3 regions of the Microbacterium sp. JC 701 genome follow, and region 3 is predicted to be linked to each of the others. Evidence: predicted binding sites of a transcription regulator. Region 3 holds the regulator's gene; each other region holds the start of a gene.
The links. Region 3 encodes HrcA, which represses chaperone genes, less so after heat shock. Its sites were predicted from a motif close to TTNGCACTCGNNNNNNNCGAGTGCNAA; they were not measured.
Positions count from the first base shown of each region.

Region 1 (3,272 bases), on a different contig from region 3:
ATGACGTCGGCCTGGGGGCGGACGGCCTCCGAGGCGCGGGCGGCGCCGCCGGCGATGTGGGACTGCAGGGGAGCGAACACGTGCTGTTCCCGCGGCTCGATCACGGTGATGTCGCCGAGACGGGCGCGGTGCAGGCGCCCGGCGATCGACAGTCCGGCGTTGCCGCCGCCGATCACGACGATGCGCGGGGTCGCGCGGGCGGGCACGGCGGAACGGGGGTCGGGCATGGGGGATCCTCTCGTTCGTCCCACCGTGCGTCATCGGCGTATACGCCGCCAGCACCTTGACAGGTGCCGCTCACGACGGCGACGACGGTCGCAGGGACCTGTCAAGGGGCACCGGCCGATGACCGCGGCCCCGTTTGATGAGAGAGCCGCGCCACCCGCGGCTTCGCGTCTGCGACGAAAGGACCCTCTCATGAGCGACGCCTCGATCGACCCCACTCCCTCCGACGCGGCTATGGCGGGCGTGCAGCCGCTGCGCGACGGCGACACCTCCATCGAGCCCGATCCCACGCTCGACCCCGCCCAGGCGGAGTGGGACGCCACGACCGCCATCGACGAGGGCGCCGACCCCGACGACATCAACCCTGCCACCGCGACGGGCGCCGACCCGGCCGAGATCCCCGCCGACGACAGCGACATCCCGCTCGAGGACATTCACCCCGAGTCCACCGGCACCGACTCGCAGGGTATGGACCCGGGCGTTGTCGAGCTGGGCGAAGAGGGACAGGGCGACCTCGCTCCCGAAGACCTCTGAGACGTCTCGCGAACACCGCACGATGCCCCGACCCTCGATGAGGGGGCCGGGGCATCGTCGCGTGCGGACTACTGCTCGATCAGCTGAGGCGTGCTCTCGTGCGCCGCGATGGCACCGTCGTGCTCGTCGGTCGAGACGGCGATGCGGCGCGGCTTCGCCTTCTCGCTGACCGGGATCGTCACGCTCAGCACCCCGTTGCGGTACGACGCGCTGATGCCGTCGGTGTCGATGCCCTGCCCGAGGTTGAGCTGGCGGACGAACGACGCCGTCTCGCGCTCGCGCGTGATCCACTTGACGCCCTCGCCCGAGCCGAGGGTGCGCTCGGCGCGGATCGTGAGCAGCTGGCCGTCGACGTCGATGTCGACCGAGCCGGGGTCGATACCGGGGAGGTCCGCCGCGAGCACGTAGTGGTCGCCGTCGCGGTAGAGGTCCATCGGCATCCGTCGCGGACCACCGCCGCGGCGAGCGTCGAGGAGCGTCGACGCGAGGCGGTCGAGGTCGCGGAAGGGGTCGTAGGTGGCCATGGTCGTTCTCCTTTTCGATCGGTCGGGACTCGGATCCCCGATGTTCTGTGAAGTTGAGTCCATATGGCTCAACTGCGATCAGATTAGCACTCGGCCCAGGAGAGTGCCAAGACCCTGCATGCGAAATCGGCGCACCTCGCCGAGCCCATCGGCCCTGACGCGAGCCCCGTGCGCGTCGGCATTCGTGGCCCTTCCCGACACGGTCAGCGCGGGCGACGCAGCGGGATCCGCGACCAGCCCCCGCTCACGGCACCGGGATCGTGCTGGGGAGCGAGGACGGCTCCGGTGGTCGTCGGCGCGGGGCGACGCCGCAGTCCCAGCGCGTGCTGCAGCGTGCGGATGAAACGGTCGTACACGCGCGGCGCGAAGAACTGCAGGGGGCGGGTCACGAACTGCGCCGCTCCCACGCCGACCTCGTGACGGGGCCCGCGCGTCACCCGCACGACGGCCCGGGCGACGCGGTCGGCCGACACCACCGGCGGCAGAGGGAAGGGCGTGCGCCCCGTCGAGTTGGCGGCGCGCTGGTAGATGGGGGTGTCGATGCTCGCCGGGAGCACGATCTTCACCCGGATGCCGCGGTGCGCGAGCATCTCCTGCCGCAGCGACCGCGTGAATCCGAGCAGGCCGTGCTTCGCGGCGACGTACGACGAGACGTACGGGCCCGCCACCTGCGCGTACAGCGAGCCGACGAAAACGATCGTCCCGGTGCCGCGGGCGAGGAAGTGGGGGAGCACCGCCCGCGCCGCGCGCATGTGGCCGGTGAGGTTGGTCTCGATGACCCGGTCGCGCACGGCATCGGGGGTGTCGGCGATCGACCCGTACGAGAAGACGGATGCCGAGGCCACCCACACGTCGATGCGTCCGAACCGGAGGAGGGCGATGTCGGCGGCGCGCTGCGGGCCGTCGGCGAGAGCGAGGTCGATCGACGCGGTCTGCACCTCGGCCCCGCGAGCGCGGCATTCCGCGGCGGCGGACGCGAGCGCCTCCTCGTCTCGGGCCACCAGCATGAGACGCGCCCCCTGGCGGGCGAAGCGCAGGGCGGTGGCACGGCCGATCCCGCGGGATCCTCCGGTGATGACGACGACCTGGGGCATCGGGGTCTCCTTCGAGGCTTCTGCGGAACGCTGCTGCCCCGGCGCTCGCGACGGTAGGCGGGAGGGGATCGGATGCCGCGGGGGTTGACGTACCGACGGCCGACGCCCGTGCGCACCGGCGGGCCGCCCGGTGGACACGCCGTTCCCGGATGCCGATCCGCGGCGCGTTGCGCCGGATCCCCGCCGTTGTGCCCGGCGACCCCGCCGCGGGCCTCCGGACCGCCACCGCCGCGGGCCACCGGACCGCCGCCGCGCGGTAGCGTCGGACCCGTGACGGATGCCGCGACCACGAGGTCGCCCCTGCGGGCCCTGTGGGGGGCCACCCATCCGGGGCCCACGCTCGTCGTGACCGTCCTCTCACTCGCGCTGGGCATCGCGGCGGGGCTCGAGCCGTGGCGCCTGGGGCTGCTGGTCGTGGCGGTGTTCGCGGGGCAGGTCTCGGTCGGACTGTCGAACGACGCGATCGACGGCGCCCGCGATGCCGCGGTCGGACGCACCGACAAGCCGATCGCGGGGGGAGCCCTCACCCCCGAGCGCGCGCTGGCCGTGGCCGTCGGAGCCCTCGTGGTCGCCCTGCTGCTCTCCGCACCCTTGGGGGCTGCTCTCGTCGCGGCGCACGCGATCGCCCTCGCCTCGGCCTGGGCCTACAACGCGGGCCTGAAGTCGACCCCGCTCTCGATCGTGCCGTTCGTGCTGAGCTTCGGTCTCTTCCCTTCGTTCGCGACCCTCGCCGGCCCCGACCCGGCGCTCGCCGCGCCGTGGGCGGCACTGGCGGGAGCCGCGCTCGGCGCCGCCGTGCACCTCACCAACGTCGTGCGCGACCTCGACGATGACCGCCGCACGGGCGTGCGCGGGTTGCCGCACCGCCTCGGTGCCCGCGGGTCGGTGCTGATCG
Region 1 covers NZ_JAJNCV010000003.1:396,963-400,234, forward strand. Annotated here, with positions in the region: gene LPW41_RS13765 (NAD(P)/FAD-dependent oxidoreductase) at 1-227, opposite strand, end outside; gene LPW41_RS13770 (sugar ABC transporter ATPase) at 418-759, shown strand; gene LPW41_RS13775 (Hsp20/alpha crystallin family protein) at 828-1,283, opposite strand; gene LPW41_RS13780 (SDR family oxidoreductase) at 1,487-2,377, opposite strand; gene LPW41_RS13785 (UbiA family prenyltransferase) at 2,648-3,272, shown strand, end outside.
Region 1: a site for HrcA is predicted at 1,367-1,393, ahead of LPW41_RS13775 (Hsp20/alpha crystallin family protein). Genes of this name have one in related genera too.

Region 2 (3,272 bases), on a different contig from region 3:
ATGTTGGCACCCGTGGCCTCGTCACCGACGAGGTTCAGGTTGCCGAGAGCGTTCTTGCCGGCCTGGATGAGCGCGACGCCACCACCGGCGACGACCCCCTCTTCCACAGCGGCCTTGGCGTTGCGCACGGCGTCTTCGATGCGGTGCTTGCGCTCCTTGAGCTCGACCTCGGTCGCGGCTCCGGCCTTGATGACGGCGACGCCACCGGCGAGCTTCGCGAGGCGCTCCTGGAGCTTCTCGCGGTCGTAGTCGCTGTCGGTGTTCTCGATCTCGCGGCGGATCTGGGTCACGCGACCCTCGATCAGCTCCGACTCACCGGCACCCTCGACGATCGTGGTCTCGTCCTTGGTGATGATGACCTTGCGGGCACGGCCGAGCAGGTCGACGGTCGCGTTCTCGAGCTTGAGGCCCACCTCTTCGGTGATGACCTGGCCGCCGGTGAGGATCGCGATGTCCTGCAGCTGCGCCTTGCGACGGTCGCCGAAGCCGGGAGCCTTGACGGCGACCGACTTGAAGATGCCGCGGATCTTGTTGAGCACGAGCGTCGCGAGGGCTTCGCCCTCGACGTCCTCGGCGATGATGAGGAGCTCCTTGCCCTCCTGGATCACCTTGTCGACGATCGGCAGAAGGTCCTTGATGTTGGAGATCTTCTGGTTCGCGATCAGGATGTACGGGTCTTCGAAGACCGCTTCCTGACGCTCGGGGTCGGTGACGAAGTAGGGGTTGATGTACCCCTTGTCGAAGCGCATGCCCTCGGTGAGCTCGAGCTCGGTGCCGAAGGTGTTCGACTCCTCGACGGTGACGACGCCTTCCTTGCCCACCTTGTCGATGGCCTCGGCGATGAGCTCGCCGATCGCGGGGTCGGCGGCGGAGATCGACGCGGTGGCGGCGATCTGCTCCTTGGACTCGACCTCCTTGGCGGAGGCGAGCAGCTCGTCGGTGACGGCCTTGACGGCCTTCTCGATGCCCTTCTTGAGCGAGATGGGGTCGGCGCCGGCCGCGACGTTGCGCAGGCCCTCGCGCACGAGCGCCTGGGCGAGAACGGTGGCGGTGGTGGTGCCGTCACCCGCGACGTCGTCGGTCTTCTTGGCGACCTCCTTGACCAGCTCGGCGCCGATCTTCTCGTACGGGTCGTCGAGCTCGATCTCCTTGGCGATCGAGACGCCGTCGTTCGTGATCGTGGGGGCGCCCCACTTCTTCTCGAGCACGACGTTGCGACCGCGGGGGCCCAGGGTCACCTTGACGGCGTCGGCCAGCGTGTTGAGGCCGCGCTCGAGACCGCGTCGGGCCTCTTCGTCGAAAGCGATGATCTTTGCCATAAGTGTGTCGTCCCTCCCGGACGGGTGACTTCCAGATTTGGCACTCGACGAATGCGAGTGCTAATTCATTCTGGCACTCGCCCCTGGGGAGTGCAAGCCACCGGACCCCCGTGGAACGACGAACGCCGTGGCATCCGGAGTGCGGATGCCACGGCGTTCGATGCAGCGGTCAGGCCAGGCGCACGGACTCCGCCTGCGGGCCCTTCTGCCCGTTGCCGACGGTGAATTCGACGGCCTGTCCCTCCTCGAGGACGCGGAAGCCCGACATCTCGATGCTCGAGTAATGGACGAAGACGTCCTGCCCGTCAGCGACGGTGATGAAGCCGAAGCCCTTCTCGGCGTTGAACCATTTGACAGTGCCCTGGGTCATGCGAATCTCCTGTTGCTGTACGACGAGGTCATCGTAAGCACGCCGGCTACCGCCGCGAGGGGGTTCGCGGGCATTGTTGACGCGCGTGCCCCCAAGTTGTTACGCCGCGGAAACACGCGGCTCGCGGGGGCTCGCTCGCAGCGATCAGCCCGTGGGTGCGGGCGTGGCGCCGCCGGCCCGGTCGAGGCCGATCACGACGATGAGACGCTTGACCGCGCTCTCGTCGTCGGGGGTGCCGGGGTCGTCGGCCGGCTGCAGGAAGTCGCTCTGGGCGGTCTGCGCTCCGCCGATGGTCTGGGCGAGCCCCTCCGCCGCGGCGGCGTCGGCCTCGCCCTTGTAGTAGACGGTGGTGGTGGCGAAGTCGGTGGTGTCGGAGTTGCCCGTCTCGACGTCGTCGCCCGACCATCCGGCGGCGACGATCTGCTCGCGCAGCGACGCGGCCAGACCGTCCTGCGGGGTGCCGTTGAGCACGACGACCGTGTACGAGGTGTCGATCACCGACGGCGTGGTGGGCTCGGCGGAGATGACGGGCGCGGGGGCGTCGGCGTCGCCGAACGACAGGCGTCCCGACAGGACGAGCGTGGCGAAGACGCCCGCGATGATCAGCACGAGGGTGGCGATGGCCGCCCACAGGAACACGATCCAGCCGCGCGAACGCGGACTCTCGGCGCGGTGCGCCCCGACGCGGCCGGAGGCGTCCGGCAGGTCGTCGAAGCGATCCCGCGGGAAGGTCGATCTGGCCATTCGACGATGCTACCGGTCGGAGTTTTCGGGTCTTCTCAGCGAGACGCGGTACGCCCGAGGCGTGCCCGGTGGCGGTCCGCGGCCTCATCGCGACGGCGGCGCAGACGACGCACCAGCATCGGGTCGTGGGCGAGAGCCTCGGGGGTGTCGATGAGACGACCGAGCAGTTGGTAGTACCGCGCGGGCGTCAGGTCGAATTCCGCGCGGATCGCCTCCTCCTTCGCACCCGCGTGGCGTCTCCACTCACCCTCGAAGGCGAGGAACGCGAGATCACGGTCGGTCAGAGGCACGCCTCGACGTTACTGCGGGGCGCCCTGCGATCCCGGATGCCACGCCACCCACGCCCCGAGCGGATCGACCTCCGCGACGACGTCGCCGTCGAGGGCGAGGGCGAAGCCGCCGCGGGTGACACGCGGGGGCTGCGACCAGGCATCGTGAAGCCCGGGGTCGTCGAGGGTGATCCACCGCCCGGCGGCGCGGGCCGCGGCGATCACCTCCCCGCGATGGGCTCGCGGAACGTGGGCGAGCACCCCGGGCGTCGTCACGACGAGCGTGGCATCGCGCGGAGCCCGAGCGGCGAGCGCGGGCAGCGCCGCGGCCCCGTCGCCGGCGACGAGCAGGGGCGGGTCGGCCGCGGCGACGTCCAGCGCTCCCACGATGCGCTCTCGACGCCCCTCCTCCCCTGGCCACACGAGGCCGGTCAGCCAGGCGCGGTCGCCGTCGTCGCGCGCGTCGAGGGGGTTCAGGTCGATGCCCGCGCGCCACACGATCTGCGGCATCCGTAGGTCGGGCGAGCCCGTCAGCTCGCTCTCGAGCGTGACGGTGCCCGCACCATCGGT
Region 2 covers NZ_JAJNCV010000005.1:51,700-54,971, reverse strand. Annotated here, with positions in the region: gene groL (chaperonin GroEL) at 1-1,319, opposite strand, end outside; gene LPW41_RS15780 (cold-shock protein) at 1,489-1,689, opposite strand; gene LPW41_RS15775 (LytR C-terminal domain-containing protein) at 1,834-2,433, opposite strand; gene LPW41_RS15770 (DUF3263 domain-containing protein) at 2,469-2,723, opposite strand; gene LPW41_RS15765 (DUF2332 domain-containing protein) at 2,733-3,272, opposite strand, start outside.
Region 2: a site for HrcA is predicted at 1,357-1,383, ahead of groL (chaperonin GroEL). Genes of this name have one in related genera too.

Region 3 (3,272 bases):
GTCGCCGCGCTGGGTGCCGCGCAGCGGGGTGATTCCGCGGCCCTTGATGGTCAGCACGTCGCCCGACTGCACGCCGGGGCGCACTTCGAGGTCGACGCTTCCGTCGAGGGACTCGATCGTCGCGTTTGCTCCGAGGATGGCATCCGGCATCGACACCTCGAGGGTTGCGACGAGGTCGTCGCCCTCGCGGCTGAACGCCTCGTGAGCCTCGACGGTGATCTCGAGGTAGAGGTCGCCGTTGGGTCCGCCCGCGGGGCCGACCTCACCCGAACCGGGCAGCTGCAGGCGCAGGCCCGACTCGACGCCGGCGGGGATGTCGACTGAGACCGTGCGGCGCGCGCGCACGCGGCCCTGGCCCTGGCACGTTCCGCAGGGGTACGGGATCGTCGTGCCGTGGCCCTGGCACACGGTGCAGGGGGCGCTGGTGACGACGTTGCCGAGCAGGCTGCGCACGGTGCGCTGCACGTGACCCGAGCCGTGGCAGATGTCGCAGGTGACCTCGCTCGTGCCGGGCTGCGTGCACGCGCCCTTGCAGGTCTCGCACAGCACCGCCGTGTCGACCTCGAGGTCGCGGTGGGCGCCGAAGACGACGTCGCCGAGCTGCAGCGTGACGCGCACGAGGGCGTCCTGTCCGCGCTCCCGGCGCGAGCGCGGACGGGGACCGCGACCGCCGCCGCCCGCTTGCGCGCCGCCGAAGAACGTCTCGAAGATGTCGCTGAAGCCGCCGAAGCCGGCTGCTCCCCCGCCACCGAACGGGCTCTGGTCGCCGCCCATGTCGTAGCGGCGGCGCTGCTCGGGGTCGCTCAGCACGTCGTAGGCGTGCGTGACGAGCTTGAAGCGCTCGGAGGCGTCTTCTCCCGGGTTGACGTCGGGGTGCAACTGGCGCGCCAGACGGCGGTACGCCTTCTTGATGTCTTCGGGGCTGGCGTCGCGTTCGACACCCAGGACCTCGTAGTGGTCAGCCACAATCGCCTTCCTGCCCGCTCACGCGGGGTTGTTCTCTTTGGGGTGCTCGATCTCTCGAAAGTCAACGAGAGCTGTCGTCGTCTTCGAGCATCCGGGTCAGATAGTGCGCGACGGCACGGACCGCCGCGAGGTTCGAGGAGTAGTCCATGCGCATGGGACCCAGGAGTCCGACGCGCGCGCCTCCGCTGGAGCCGTCGTAGCGGCTGGCGAGCACCGAGGCCTCGACGAGGCCGAACGGCTCGTTCTCCCGCCCGATGCTGGCCGACAGGCCCTGCTCGTCGGCGACCATCTCGCTCATGAGGCGCAGCAGCGTCACCTGCTCTTCGATGGCCTCGAGCAGCGGGTAGATGCTGCCGCGGAAGTCCTGCTCGCGCTTGGCGAGCGTCGCGGCACCGGCCATGACGAGGCGGTCCTGCCGGAACTCCTCGAGTTCTTCGCCGACCACGCGCAGCACGGCGTCGGCGAGGGCGTCGACGATGACCCCGGGGCGGGGGCCGTCGGCCAGGGCCGCGGCCACCCGCTGGGAGCTGTCGGCGACGCTGCGGCCCACCAGCAGACCGCTCACGCGGGCCCGCAGCTGGGTGACGTCGGCCTCGCTCGGCTCGACGGGCACGAACGAGATGCGCTGCGAGACCCGGCCGGTGTCGGTCACGAGGATCACCAGCACGCGGGGGCCGCCGAGGGCGACGAGCTCGACGTGCGAGACGTTGGCCCGCGCGAACGAGGGGTACTGCACGATCGCGACCTGACCGGTCAGCTGGGTGAGTGCGCGCACCGTACGGGCGAGGAGGTCGTCGAGGTCGCCGGCCTCGTCGAGGAACGACGTGATGGCGCTGCGCTGTGCACCCGAGAGCGGGCGGAGCTCGGCGAGATGGTCGACGAACACGCGGTAGCCCTTGTCGGTGGGCACGCGCCCCGACGAGGTGTGCGGGGCGACGATGAGGTCTTCGTCTTCGAGCAGGGCCATGTCGTTGCGGATCGTCGCGGCCGACACCCCGAAGGCGTGGCGCTCGACGATGGCTTTGCTGCCGACCGGCTCACGCGTGTCGACGTAGTCCTGCACGATCGCGCGGAGCACCTGAAGGCCACGTTCCGACACCATGCGATGCTCCTCCCGTCTGGCACTCGCGTCTCTTGAGTGCCAATTCTACGGGATAGCCCCGACACTGCGCCGGGCGGCTCGCGGAGGCCGCCGCGGGTGACGCCCGCGCGGCGCTCAGACCGTGAGCGCCCGCACCACGGCGTCGGCGAGCAGGCGTCCGCGCCGGGTCAGCACGATGCGCCCGCGCACGGCATCCGCCCCCTCGATCAACCCGTCGGCGATGAGCGCGGCGACATTCTTGCGGCCCTCGCCGAGGATCTCCGACACCGCCAGACCCTCGCGGATGCGGCTGCGCAGCAGCACCGACTCCAGCCGACGCGCGGTCTCGTCGGGGCGCTCCCGCGCGGCCGCGGGCGACTCGACGGCGGCGAGGCGTTGGGCGTAGGCGGCGGGGTGCTTGACGTTCCACCAGCGCAGCCCCGCGACGTGGCTGTGCGCGCCCGGCCCGAAGCCCCACCAGTCGGTCCCCCGCCAGTACGCGAGGTTGTGGCGCGAGCGGTGCTCGACGCCGCGCGACCAGTTCGACACCTCGTACCAGTCGTAGCCGGCGGCGGCGAGCAGGTCGTCGGCGAGCTCGTACATATCGGCCTGCAGGTCGTCGGAGGGCTCAGCGACCACGCCGGAGCGGATCTGGCGAGCGAGCTTGGTGCCGTCTTCGACGATCAGCGCGTAGGCCGAGATGTGGTCGGGTTCGAGGGCCGTGGCCGCCTCGAGAGAGGCGCGCCAGTCGTCGAGCGACTCCCCCGGCGCGCCGTAGATGAGGTCGAGCGAGACGTCGAGACCCGCGCGTCGGGCCGCGGCGACGGCCGTGGCCACGTTGGCGGGATCGTGCGTGCGGTCGAGGGCGGCGAGCACGTGCGGCCGAGCCGACTGCATGCCGATCGACAGGCGGTTCACGCCGGCGTCGGCGAGGGTGCGCGCCATGGCGTCGTTGACCGTGTCGGGGTTGGCCTCGACCGTGACCTCGGCGTCGTCGCGGATGCCGAACTCCCCGCGCACCGCGTCGAGCATGCGCGCCAGATCCCCCGGCGGCAGCAGGGTGGGCGTGCCTCCCCCGAAGAAGACGGTGGATGCCGAGCGGCGACCGCCCGCGGCATCCATCACTGCCCCCGCCAGACGCACCTCGGCGTTCAGCGTGTCGGCGAAGTCGTCTTGCCGGGCGCCGCGCAACTCACTGGCGGTGTAGGTGTTGAAGTCGCAGTAC
Region 3 covers NZ_JAJNCV010000002.1:360,578-363,849, forward strand. Annotated here, with positions in the region: gene dnaJ (molecular chaperone DnaJ) at 1-966, opposite strand, end outside; gene hrcA (heat-inducible transcriptional repressor HrcA) at 1,028-2,068, opposite strand; gene hemW (radical SAM family heme chaperone HemW) at 2,183-3,272, opposite strand, start outside.